One region of the Neobacillus sp. NPDC097160 genome, then DNA from elsewhere that is predicted to be linked to it. Evidence: riboswitches for the same ligand, from Rfam matches in the RefSeq annotation. Region 1 holds a riboswitch; each other region holds the start of a gene.
The links. A riboswitch is a leader RNA that binds a small molecule or an ion and turns the genes downstream of it on or off. The one in region 1 is predicted to bind cyclic di-GMP.

Region 2: linked by a shared signal. The riboswitch ahead of ACIQXV_RS10295 (hypothetical protein) and the one ahead of ACIQXV_RS17240 (hypothetical protein) in region 1 are both predicted to bind cyclic di-GMP.
Region 3: linked by a shared signal. The riboswitch ahead of ACIQXV_RS01210 (anti-repressor SinI family protein) and the one ahead of ACIQXV_RS17240 (hypothetical protein) in region 1 are both predicted to bind cyclic di-GMP.
Region 4: linked by a shared signal. The riboswitch ahead of ACIQXV_RS02455 (anti-repressor SinI family protein) and the one ahead of ACIQXV_RS17240 (hypothetical protein) in region 1 are both predicted to bind cyclic di-GMP.

What each region holds. Positions count from the first base shown of each region.
Region 1 covers NZ_JBIWDU010000011.1:214,242-217,453, reverse strand. The annotation lists gene tagU (polyisoprenyl-teichoic acid--peptidoglycan teichoic acid transferase TagU) at 1-88, opposite strand, end outside; partial or broken gene ACIQXV_RS17245 (dTDP-glucose 4,6-dehydratase) at 799-1,248, shown strand; gene ACIQXV_RS17240 (hypothetical protein) at 1,562-1,798, opposite strand; cyclic di-GMP riboswitch class I at 1,980-2,064, opposite strand; gene ACIQXV_RS17235 (transposase) at 2,425-2,880, shown strand; gene ACIQXV_RS17230 (magnesium chelatase domain-containing protein) at 2,934-3,212, shown strand, end outside.
Region 2 covers NZ_JBIWDU010000006.1:102,410-105,621, forward strand. The annotation lists gene ACIQXV_RS10280 (hypothetical protein) at 1-603, shown strand, start outside; gene fliS (flagellar export chaperone FliS) at 746-1,126, shown strand; gene fliT (flagellar protein FliT) at 1,141-1,488, shown strand; cyclic di-GMP riboswitch class I at 1,743-1,829, shown strand; gene ACIQXV_RS10295 (hypothetical protein) at 2,007-2,318, shown strand; gene ACIQXV_RS10300 (glucosaminidase domain-containing protein) at 2,516-3,184, shown strand.
Region 3 covers NZ_JBIWDU010000001.1:281,526-284,737, reverse strand. The annotation lists gene ACIQXV_RS01215 (M20 metallopeptidase family protein) at 113-1,273, shown strand; gene ACIQXV_RS01210 (anti-repressor SinI family protein) at 1,479-1,598, opposite strand; cyclic di-GMP riboswitch class I at 1,628-1,717, opposite strand; gene tagU (polyisoprenyl-teichoic acid--peptidoglycan teichoic acid transferase TagU) at 2,396-3,212, shown strand, end outside.
Region 4 covers NZ_JBIWDU010000002.1:105,426-108,637, forward strand. The annotation lists gene ACIQXV_RS02440 (DUF1128 domain-containing protein) at 20-244, shown strand; gene map (type I methionyl aminopeptidase) at 285-1,034, opposite strand; gene ACIQXV_RS02450 (helix-turn-helix domain-containing protein) at 1,308-1,637, shown strand; gene ACIQXV_RS02455 (anti-repressor SinI family protein) at 1,708-1,854, opposite strand; cyclic di-GMP riboswitch class I at 1,885-1,976, opposite strand; gene ACIQXV_RS02460 (carbohydrate kinase family protein) at 2,186-3,139, opposite strand.

The DNA.
Region 1 (3,212 bases):
CATACGCTCCCCCTCCAATTACTAATACGAGAAGAATAATACCAGTAATTTTCAGCCATTTTTTACTTTTCTTTTTTTGAGACTTCATTCGATTAAATCCTCCAATATATCTATAAATATTTCAAACCTAGTAAATAGATTACCAGAAAAATAGGAAATTATATATAGAAAAAATGTGTAAAATGTCGTTTTGAATTTAGAAGGGACGGCTTTCATCCAATATTAAAGCTGCTTTTTTACTATTAATTATGTCGAAAATGCAGAAATGTATTAAATGAAATGTTGAATGATGGTGATAGTCGTTGAAAAAGGAATTGTTACCGTCATTCCAAAGGTACTCTAGCTGGTACCATTGCCAATATTGCCTTTGTAGCCATTGAGAATGTAAAGATTGTTGGTAAGGTCGCCAAAGGTGAAATGACTGTATTAGAAGGCCTAAACAAAATGGAGATTACTACTACATCTATTGTAGCAGGGCTTGCAGCGGGTGAGAAGATACATTAATTGGTGCTCAAATAGGAGCTGTCTTGGGACTATTCGGTGTGGACATTGGTGGTTTTGTTGGCAGAACTGTAGGATATATGGTAGGGTCTAAATTTGCAGAGACCGTCGTTAAGGGAGTACAAAAGGTAAGGGGAAGTAGCCACTACTACAGGTATATCATTTGTTAAAAGTGTTTCATCCAATGTCAAAGAAATTAAAGGTTTAGTCCGTAGCCTTTTTTCATGATCTTCCTTAACATTCCGAATTTCAGGGGCAGAACCAGTAGCTATCAAGTTAAGAAAAGTAGCTGGCTTAAAGCTTATTCCCTTAACCATTTTTCGTGTGCTTAATGATGAGAAGGTACCAGTATATGGTGACGGCAAAAATATCCGTGACTGGTTGCACGTACTAGATCATTGTGCTGCTATAGATCTTGTTCTACATGAAGGTGTAAATGGTGAAATCTATAATGTTGGCGGTCATAATGAGCGAACAAATTTAGAAGTTGTTAAAACTATAATTAGCACATTAGGAAAATAGGAAGAACTAATAGAATTTGTTATTGACCATTTAGGTCATGATAAGCGCTATGCTATTGACCCTACAAAGTTGGAGAAATTAGGTTGGAAACCGACTTATACATTTGAAACGGGAATTGCTCAAACCATTGAGTGGTATTTAGATAATAAATGGTGGTGGGAGCAAATCATTAGTGGGGATTACAAGAATTATTTTGAAAAACAATATACGTTTCATCAAGATTAATTAATATATTTGTAGGACTGTCTGTTTTTTATACAGACCGATTACTTGATACAAGCATTTCTTGGGGCAAAAAAATCTGCATCTTACATACATAATGCAGATTTTTTTTCATCCAGATTGTCATTGATTAAGTACTTACTAATGTTTTCTTGATTTGATCGGATAAAGTTTTGTAGGCTGTCCGGGATAAGCTTGTCCACACACTCTAGAGTATGTGGATTCAAGGAGACCTTTAACAATGCTTTTTCTTGCATATCTAGACATTTAACTGATACCTTTAGTTTTTTATTTGCTATTTCTACGATTTGATATCTCATTGGGCAGTCGCACGTATACTTGGTTTGAATAGTCTACAGAATGCCTGTTTAAGATTTTCAAGGCATTCTACTCGTATTCTTTCTTCACAGACAAAGTCATTAAGCAATTCACTTTTTAACCTAGAGTAAGTCATCGAAATTTGATCATCTGCTTGCTTATTTACATGATTTTGTTTTGCTTCATGTAGTAATTCTCTTTCATAGTACTCAACAGAACCGAATAAAACAGTCATTCTGGTTTCCACCCTTCTTCGAACTAAATTTAAAAAGGTAATTTTAAATACTAGCAAAACTCTACTGCTTTCCTTTTTTGTACTCCTATTCTCTTTAAAAAGAAAAAAAGCCCACAAAAAAGATTGGTGGCCAAAATGTATGTTAGGCTAATAAAAAAGCTTTAGCTGTATATCCAATCCATTTGGCAGCCCGACTATCATAGCACTTTCGCCTTAGATTCGCAGCTTTGCGTCCCCGACTTTCGAAGGGTTTGCCTTTTTCTTATTGATACTTTTATACTATTACTAAGAAGTGCATTTTTCAACAAAATTCATCATTTTTTGCAAAAATATACAGGACGTTAGGATCAGACCCCCACTCAGCTAAAGTTTAAAGCGGTAAAGCACAAAGGTTTAATCCAAGAGCTAGTCTCTATGGTTTTGTTCTTTAATTTGTCAGAATTTATTATCAAATTTGGTAGGAATTTAGAGGTTTTTGTTGAATTACGTATTTGGTAAGGAACTTAGTTGAGAGGGGTGCCCTAGTTGTCAAGAAATCACCGCATTTGGTTTCCTGGTGCCAAGTATCATATTACGAACCGAGGTAATCGGAGGGCTGCTTATTTTATGATGATTTTGATCGTGAAGTGTACATAGAGCTCCTAGAAGAAACACGTAATTGTTATCCTTTTTGTCTCCACACCTACTGCCTCATGACCAAGCACATTCATCTTCAATTAGAAACCCTTCACCATCATCCAAAAGATATTATAAAAATGCTGAATTCTAGATATGCAATGTATTTTAATAAACGTCATCACCTTGTAGGTCATGTTTTTCAAGGCAGGTACGGAGCAGAACTAATTGATACTGCGGAGTATCTATTGGAAGTTAGTAGATATATTCATATGAATCCAGTTGAAGCGAAAATGGTGAAGTTTCCTCAAGATTATCGGTGGAGCAGCTATATGGCTTATATATCGAACTCCACAAATCCACATGTTACAACCTCAAAAATATTATCTCATATTCTTGAACCGCAGAAAGAAAATTACCGCAAATTTGTTGAAGGTGCAGTAACTATAATTCCTTCAAAATCTTAGTGTAATGGAACATTTTAAAAAGTTTGATAAGAAATAGTAGGAGGTTATTTTCAATGGCTGTAAAAGCGTTCAGTATTGGATTAAAGGGGCTAGAAGGTTATCTAGTGCAGGCAGATGTAAGGATCAAACCTGGTACGGAATCGATGGTGATTGTTGGTTTGCCGGATGCCTCAGTAAAAGAGTCGAGGGAACGTGTCATTGCGGCACTTGGTCATTTTGATGTTGATGTTACCGATCGAAAGATAGTCGTTTATCTTTCACCATCAGAACAAAAGAAAAATGGGCCACTATTTGATTTGGCCATCGCGATTGCTGCTTTAAAAGAGCTGAGT
Region 2 (3,212 bases), on a different contig from region 1:
GATGAAGTTGCCCAACTCTTAACACGAGGTTATCAGTCTGTAAATTATAAATATTACTCACTTATTAAGGCAAAAAATAATAAAGAAGTAGCCAACCAAAATGCTTATCAATTCATTACCATTACAGAAAATGAGGTTCCCGTGGTATCCACTGAAGTCATAGATGAACCATCTCCAGAACATCAAGTCATTAATAAGGAATCCTCTGAAGACAATGATTTGTTGGACATTTTATCGGGATTAATCACTAACGTACAGCAGCTACCGGGAATTAATCTAAACGAACTTCTAAGAAGTTTATACCAACTGACAAACATGGCGCTTCAGAACCAGGACGCAGTTCAGCAGATAGCGAGTATGAAATCGGAAATCAACCTCGAAAAAGAAGCTATGCGAGAACAGTTAATGAAAAAAGAACAACAGTTTATTCTGGAGAAAAAGCGCAATGATGAATTACAATTAGAGGTTGCTAAGCTGGCAAAAGAAATAACAGCATTTAACAAGTTGGGAGACGCGGCCAAAATTCAACATTTGAAATCATATAATCAAAGACTTAACTACATCATTGATAGTTTTGGTGTAGTCCTTCAAGTTAGCGGTTAAATTTAATTCTTAAAATGAATGTAAAAACGGTATTAGCAAAAAAACATCAATTTATTTTTATCTTTTCTCCTTAACTATTTTTTATTTCAACCGATATAAATAATAACATCAATGAAATGGAAATTGAGAGGAGTAATCAATTATGGCTTTTAGTAATCCATATCAAACCTATCAAAAACAAGCGGTCATTACTTCTAAACCAGAAGAATTAACATATTTGTTATACCAAGGAATGATTAAATTTATTCGGCTTTCTAAAATGGCGCTTCAAAATAATAATCTAGAGGAGAGTCACGGTTACAATCTAAGAGCCCAGGATATTGTGAGCGAGTTAATGGTATCTTTAAAAAAAGGGTACTCCATCTCAGATTCTTTGCTTTCGTTATATGATTTCATGAAGTCTCGTTTAATTGAGGCCAACATTAGTAAAAAAATTGAGATTTTAGAAGAAGTGGAAGGATATGCTTTAGAATTATCGGAAACATGGTCTACGGCAATGAAGCTAAATAAAACTAAGAACTAAGGTCTGATAAAGCAATGGACGAATTGATAACACGTATTTATGACATCACTGTAGAAATGAATCATGCACTAAAAGATGATGATTATGAGAAATTTGATCACCTATTAAATACTCGGAACAGCATAATGATCAAAGTTGATACGGTGAGAGCTGAAATCCCAGGCTTCCAATATACAGCTAAAGAAAAACAATTGTTGGAAGAAACTCGTACCATTGATCAGCGTTTGACATCACTTTTAAAAGTAAACATAAGTGAAACCCAACACTCCTTAAATCAAATGAAACAAAAGGAACAAGTTACTAAAAAGTACCGCCCGTATATCAAACAAACAAATGGAGTTTTTTTAGACTCAAAAAAATAATAGTATGCGTGGTCTCTCATTATCTGATGAGTGATCACGCATTTTTTTGTTTAAAATGACTAAAAATTGAACGAGTAAAAGGTTCATAAATTATTCTGGCACAAATCAAAATTACTGAAAAAAGAATCTTTTTTTGGGTACAACAAAAAAATATATCTTTTGAACTAGTATTTTCGACACAAAATGATAAAATAGTAGTATATTCGCTAATGGTAAAACATTCTATTATTTAAGAAGAATATAAAAAAACCGAATCAAGATAAAGGCACACCTGATGAAAATCAGTGTCGCAAAGCTATAGGGACTAAGGTGCTTTTGTACTATGTCAGCCAGTTTACCAAAAAGATTAAGGTATTATTCATAGGTACTAAATGTCTAGATGAGGATAGATTTTCTGTGTCTACAAAGATATTTATTGTCTATTACCTCCCTTTGGTAAAGGTGAGGTTCTTTTTTTGCGACAATTTGGGAGGAACTTATGTACTCTTTAACAACCCGTTAACGGAGGGAAGATATCCATGACTCATCAACAAGTAATGGACAAACGAACGTATGGTCAGCTTTATAATTTTATGGAATATAAAAAGATGAGACCCTTCTTCGTAAAACCTATTAAAATAACAATGGGAAACCCAATCAATGAAACGTATTACCTGGTAAAAAATGTTGTATACAAGGGAAAGCAGATTCTTGTAATGAAGCAAAAAAAGGATTCAAAGACGATTATGTTGGTAGAAGCGGAAATAAAAGATGGGAAATTAATACATGTTTCTATGGTCTCAGAAGAGGTATTAGTGGAAGTTAGCGGGATGTTAGAAAAAATTATTTAATACTCTATAGGATACTACGGGAAGAACAAATACGGAAAGTGAGAATAATGAGACAAAAAGTTTCAATTCGTTTGCTTGACCACATATTCATATTTCGTGGTCACGTTTCTTCTGAATTTTGCTAATTAATCGATGAAAATCAACAATTTGGATGAATAGTGTTACATAGAATATCTGGGATGAAAGGGTGCTATCCATTGATTAATGGTGAGGATTGGTTTACGAAAACAATGCTAGTTAATACATTATCCAGGACGCAAAAATTACGGTCGCCTATGGAGGGAACCACTTCCGGAGGTGAGAATTTATTTACCGCAGTCTTAAATCAACTTTTAATGCAGCAGGAATTACAATCGACAGTACAACCACAAATCAATTCCTTTGTCCCAAATATTATGAATGAAATCAACCAATATACGAGTAATCAAAACATGCCTTTAAACACGAATGAACCGTTACGATTCCAGACATTAAACGCAGATAAATTAAATCAAGTTTTGGGCGGGAAATTAAAAGGAATGGGCGAGGTTTTTGTTAACGCTGGAAAACGGTTTAATATCAATCCGGCTTTGTTAACAGCTATTGCTCAGCATGAAACAGGGAATGGGAAATCTCGTGCTGCCAATGAAAAAAATAATATTGCTGGAATGATGGGTATTAATGGCTTGAAATCGTACTCCTCCATTGAAGATAGCATTATGGATATGGCTCGCAATCTTAGTAAGAATTATTTAGGAAAAGGCTTATCAAGTATTCCTGGGATTGGTGCGAAGTATGCTCCTATTGGCGCGGATAATGATCCGTCCGGTTTAAACAATCAATGGGTATCTGGGGTGACCAAGTTTTTTGAACGGCTTACTGTGTAACAAGCAGTGATATAGACTTCAGCTATGA
Region 3 (3,212 bases), on a different contig from region 1:
GACACTATTCACTGGTTCCTTTCTGGTTGCATTCCACGTGAATATATATTAAGATAATCGTATAATTATCCACGTTTATTTTTAGAAAAATAACCACCACGGAGGAGCAACCATGTTACAGACAAAATTAGTAGATTCAGAGCTAATTGATTGGACGATTCAGCAGCGCCGGCATTTTCATATGCACCCGGAGTTATCAGGACAAGAATATAAGACAGAAGCCTATGTAAAAGAGAAATTAACGGAATTTGGTATTCCGACAGATTCGCGGTTTTCAGCACCCAATGTGATTGCTTTTTTTAAAGGAACAGAAGGAAAAAAGACAATTGCGCTAAGGGCCGATATGGATGCCCTGCCGCTTCATGAAGAAGGAGAAAACAAGCCGTATATTTCAACGGTCCCCGGCGTTATGCACGGCTGCGGCCATGATGGTCATACTGCTACATTGCTCGCGGCTGCAAAATGGATGAGCGAAAATCCACATCTTGTAAAAAACAATATTGTCTTAATTTTTCAAAGCTCTGAGGAAGCCTCGCCAAGCGGCGCACAACAGCTTGTAAAAGAAGGGATTTTAGACGGAGTCGATGCTATCTACGGCATTCATTATATCTCTGGAATGCCGCTTGGAGAAATTGGCTTTGCCACCGGCTATGCCATGGCCTCGAGCGACGACTTTGACATCACAATTGAAGGAACAGGAGGTCATGGCGGCTATCCACATGAAACGGTGGACCCGATCTACATCGCGACCCACCTTATTCAGGCGTTTCAATCGATTGTCAGCAGGAACTTAAACCCGCTGCATGCAGGCGTCATTTCGTTTGGCGGGATGCAAGCAGGCAATTCCTATAATGTTATTCCTGAAAAAGTTACACTGCAAGGAACGATTCGAGCGTTGACGTTTGAAGGAGCCGAACTGATGCACAAAAAAACAGCACAGCTAACGGAAGCTATTTGCGCAAGCTTTGGCGCAAAGGGGCACTACCACTTTATCGAGGGAACGCCGCCATTGTACAATCACCCGGAGGCATGCGAAGTTGCGAAGGGAATTATCAAAAAATCCTTTGGCGAAAATGTCTTCGTGGAAAAGGAACCAGTAATGGGCGCTGAAGATTTCTCCTATTATTTAAAGGAAAAAACCGGAGCCTTCATCAACGTCGGAATGAAAAGTGAAAATAGTCAATATCCGCACCACCATCCAAAATTTGACATCGACGAAGCCGCCATCCCCGCTGGGATCGAGCTGATGATTCAATTGGCTTTGAATGCCTAAATCAACTATAAATATAGTAGAAAGAATGGAGCTTCGTTTGGTGTTTAAAACGGCATAGATGACAAAGGAAATCCATTCGCAAAGCCAAAATATTGGATTGCAATTTGGCAAGGAGAAAAAAAGCATTCCGCAAAAAGATAATTTTTGCAGAATGCTTTAAATTTTTTGTATGTATGCTAGTTATTCACAGGTATTTTACTTGTAGCTAATCTTGATGTAAGAACGCCTGAACGGTTTCAATTGATAATCCCAATTCTTTTGCCTCTAAAATGAGTTCCAGCCATTCCTTGTCGATGTCCGTAACTTCTCGGTCTGTCATTAACATCCTTATCACCCCTAAAATACACACGTATTCCAGGTAACCCGGCCATCATAGCATGTAGCACCTGCCTTAGACCCTCGGCTTTGCGTCCCCTTTTTTCAAAGGGTTTGCCTTTTTCTGTTTCAAATCCCATTGAAACAATACAATTTTACCATTTCCACTAAACATTCATAGGTTTATATACTTAATTCAAAGATGATATCTTTATTATATCTAGTCCTATTTTATTAAATTGTTGTATTTTGTCGTTTTACTAAAAGGTTTCCTATTTAATTTATTACAAATTCCTACAAAATATTTACAAAATCCGCTTAATTCCCCATGTATTAATCTAGCAAATATAATTTGTTCTCCCTCCTTTTTAAATCGTTAGAATCCGTTTGATAGTAAGCAATTTATCTTCTTATGTAGCCAGAACGATTCGGAGTAGTCGTTCTTTATAATGAACCACTAAGTTGAGTATATGCTAAAATAGTAAACTTGAAAAACCCAACAAACAGGTCTTTTCACCTAAATAACGACAATTATCGTTCTTTTTATCGTTAAATCTCGTGTTTCCTTACTTTTTTTGCATTCAATAAAGAACGCTCTGTTCATTATAATGTATTAGCATGTTTTTCAACCAAATCCATTTCTTCTGTTCTTAAAAGAGAGTAAATAAAAAAAACGGCACAAGCCAAATATAGTTGAGTGTCAATCAAAAGGGAAAATCTCACATTTTTTATATTCACCCCACGAATTTTTTGCTATTCTATATGATAGATGTAAAAAAATTGTATATTTTTTGGAGGATCTGCCGAATGAGGACTACTAAAAAGAAAAGAAAGTGGCTTAAAGTAACTGGAATTATCCTTTTAGTTTTGTTAGTTGCTGGTGGCGCTTATGCTTTTACAGTATATAAATCTTTTAAAAATGCTGTCGAAACAATGCACCAGCCAATTGAACGGAAACAATCGGAAAAACGTCAAGAACCAGTAACGTTCAAAAACAAAGACCCATTTTCCGTATTAATGTTAGGTGTGGATGAACGTAAAGGGGACAAAGGTCGTTCTGATACAATTATCGTATTGGCCGTAAATCCAAATAATAATTCAGTAAAAATGCTGAGTATTCCGCGTGACACCCGTACTGAAATAATAGGAAAAGGGAAAGAAGATAAGATTAACCATGCCTATGCATTTGGTGGAATCCCAATGTCAATGGATACAGTTGAGAATTTCCTTGATATTCCAATCGATTATTATATGCAGGTAAACATGGAAGGATTTAAGGATATCGTTGATGCTGTTGGCGGAATTACAGTCCAGAATGATTTAGACTTTACGCAAGATGGATTCCATTTTACAAAGGGAGCATTGAATCTGTCTGGTGAAAAAGCTTTAAGCTATACTAGAATGCGTTACGAAGACCCAAGGGGTGACTTTGGCCGTCAAACAAGGCAGCGCCAAATCATTCAGGGAGTCATTCAGGAAGGAGCAAGTGTATCAAGTTTGACTAATTTCTCTGATATTTTCGCCGCCCTTGGCAAAAATGTAAGGACCAACCTAACTTTTGATCAACTCATGGACATTCAAAAAAATTATAAAGAGGCCGGAAAAAACATTCAGCAAATGGAGA
Region 4 (3,212 bases), on a different contig from region 1:
TTCGGAAAGGGTGCCCGAAATGAATTTATCAGTAAAATCCGTAGAAAATGTCGAGTATATGATTGAACAAATTAAGGATAAATTAAAAGTGCTAAACCTTGGAGCGATTAAGCCTTCTCACTTTGATGAAGAAATGTATGAAGAATTAAAAGAGATTTACGATATGGTCATGAGAAAGAATTCATTTAGTCCGAATGAAATGCAGGCATTGGTGGAAGAGCTTGGGAGTCTAAGAAAAAAGTAAGGAAAAAACCCGTTATTACATTTGAATAACGGGTTTTTTTTTATTTTTGTTCGGTTAAGATAATGGGGCCATCTTTTGTGATCGCAAGTGTATGCTCATATTGTGCCGAATATTTACCGTCAAATGTTCTTGCCGTCCAGCCATTGTCGTCCATCTTCGTTTGGTATCTGCCGATATTCACCATTGGCTCAATCGTAAACACCATACCTTCTTTAATTCTTGCCCCTTTTCCAGGTAGTCCATAATGGGGAACATCCGGTTTCTCGTGAATCACGGCACCAATACCATGGCCAATAAAGTCACGAACTACAGAAAGACCTTCACTTTCAACATATGTTTGGATTGCATGGCCAATATCCCCAATTCGATTCCCGACAACGGCCTGTTCAATTCCCTTGTATAAGGCTTCCTTTGTTACTTTCAATAAATGATCTGTTTCATCGGTAACTTTGCCAACTGCATAAGACCATGCTGAATCGGCCAAGGCTCCATTGTAATTAACCACCATATCAATTGTTACAATATCACCATCTTTTAATGGTTCCTTTCTAGGAAAGCCATGGCAAACTTCGTCGTTGATGCTTGCACAAGTAGCATATTCATAGCCTTTATAGCCTTTTTGTTCCGGTGTCGCTCCACTTTTACTTAGAAATCCATTAACAAATTCCTCTATTTCCCAGGTTGTTACACCTGGTTTTATTAATTTAGCAATTTCTTTATGGCAGGCTGCAAGTATATCTCCAGCCTTTTTCATCGCTTCAATTTCACGTTGTGATTTAAGGACAATCATTTAGCAGTATCCCCTTCCATTTTTGTTTATTTTTATGTATGTTTAACAATATGGTTCAACGCAGCATCATTATTCGTAAAAAAATAATACTTTAGGTTGGCAACACTTATAATATTACCTCTATCTGCTCATTTTTTCAAAATATCTTAGTTATGAAACGATCTTTCCCAATGTTCATTATATTGTAATATTAACATGTTCTTAATATGGTACTTTTCCATTCTTTTTGGTAGAATATATATATTAATATTAAAAATAGGTGTGTGAGACCCAATGATCGGTGACCGCGTTAAAAAATTTCGCTTAGAAAAGAAAATGTCATTATCCGAACTTGCTGAACAAGCAGGAGTTGCTAAATCTTATTTAAGTTCGCTTGAAAGGAACCTGCAAAAGAATCCATCCATTCAATTTCTCGAAAAAATTGCTGCTGTATTAAATCTTCCAGTTGAGTATTTAATCCATGAGCAAATTGACAAGGATGAATTAGATAGCGGTTGGATGAACCTAGTCAAAGAGGCTATGAATTCAGGTGTTTCAAAGGAACAATTTCGTGATTTCCTTGAATTTAATAAGTGGCGGATCAATCAAAATAATAACGATTAAATAAGCCTTTTTGCTCAAAAAGAAAAGCATTCTACAAAAATGTCGTTTTTTGTAGAATGCTTTCCTTTTTTTAGTATGTACTTGGTGATTCTTGGTGATGGTCTCGATTAAGAAAATCCCGTACATCTTCAATTGATAATCCAAGTTCCTTTGCCTCAAATATGAGTGCCATCCATTCCTGATCGATTACATCCACATCTCTTTCTGTAATAACCATTTTTCTCACCCCTAAAATACATATCGTATTCCAGGTAGCCCGGCCACCGTAGCAAGTTTGATTCTTGCCTTAGATCCTCGGCTTTGCGTCCCTGTTTTTCAACAGGTTTGCCTTTTTCTGTCTCCAGTACAACTTAAGCATTACCGATTACCTTATTTGCTTTTCTCCCGCTAGGTCGATTTACTTAATTCTATATGATATGTTCATTATATCTAGTCCTTTTATAACAGGGTGTTATATTTTGTCACTTTTATTAACTTTCTAACTACTTTTTCATACAAAATATTCCAAAAACCAACATAAAAATCCCTTAATTTAACTTTAACGTAACTCAATTACTGAAGTATTTCTTGAAAGATTCCTGTAATGATTGTTGATTTAATTCAGAACTTACTGTATCACTCGTCTGAAGGGTAATCAACGAACATGATACACCAATTTTACAGGCGTCTTCCGTGCTGAGACCTTTTAAATAACCAAATAAAATCCCTGCAATAAGTGAATCTATTGAGCCAGTCACATCCACAACCGGGACACTTGGCGGTACGATTGCTCCTGCTTCACCATTGTTTGTAAAATAAATGAGGCCTTTCTCCCCTCTTGTGATTACGACTTTCTCAACACCCTTTTTCATAATCACTTCTGCGGCACGGTAGAAATCTCCTTCTGAGGTAATTTCTAGTTTTGACAGGGCCTCAGCCTCTTTATGATTGGCGATTAACCATGTAACACCTTCTAAGGAATCAGGTAATTTATCAGCTTTAGAAACGGATACTGGGGTAATACAAATAGGAATACCTGTATTTTTACAGCTAGTTATCACTTGCCCGATTACTTTTGCAGGAAAATTCGTATCCAGTAAAATCATTTTTGCACTTTGAATATGGCGTATATTGTTTTCAAAGAAATATTCCTTCACTTCATTGTAAATTGACATATTTGCAAAGGCGACCGCCATTTCACCGTCATCATCAAGTACCGCTGTATAGGTTCCTGTGCTTTCTCCGTGGATTATTTCAGTGGGGCTCACATCTACAAAATCTTTCGTGTTTTGCATGAGCCATTCCCCTTCAGTGTCTGCTCCTACATAGGATAATAAAGATGTTTTCAGTCCGATCCGTCCCGAATTTTCCGCAACATTTCTTGCTACCCCGCCTTTAGTTTTCGCACTTATGGCTGGGTTTGATGTTCCGTACGCTAACGGTTTCAATGTTTGAATTTTCCAATCCACATTAGCTCCACCGATACAGATAATATCTATTATTTTTGTTTCCTTCATGTTCATGTCAGCATAACCCCTTTGGAAACATATTTAATTAAGTCAGAGTCTGATTTGCAATCATTTCACCACTATATAA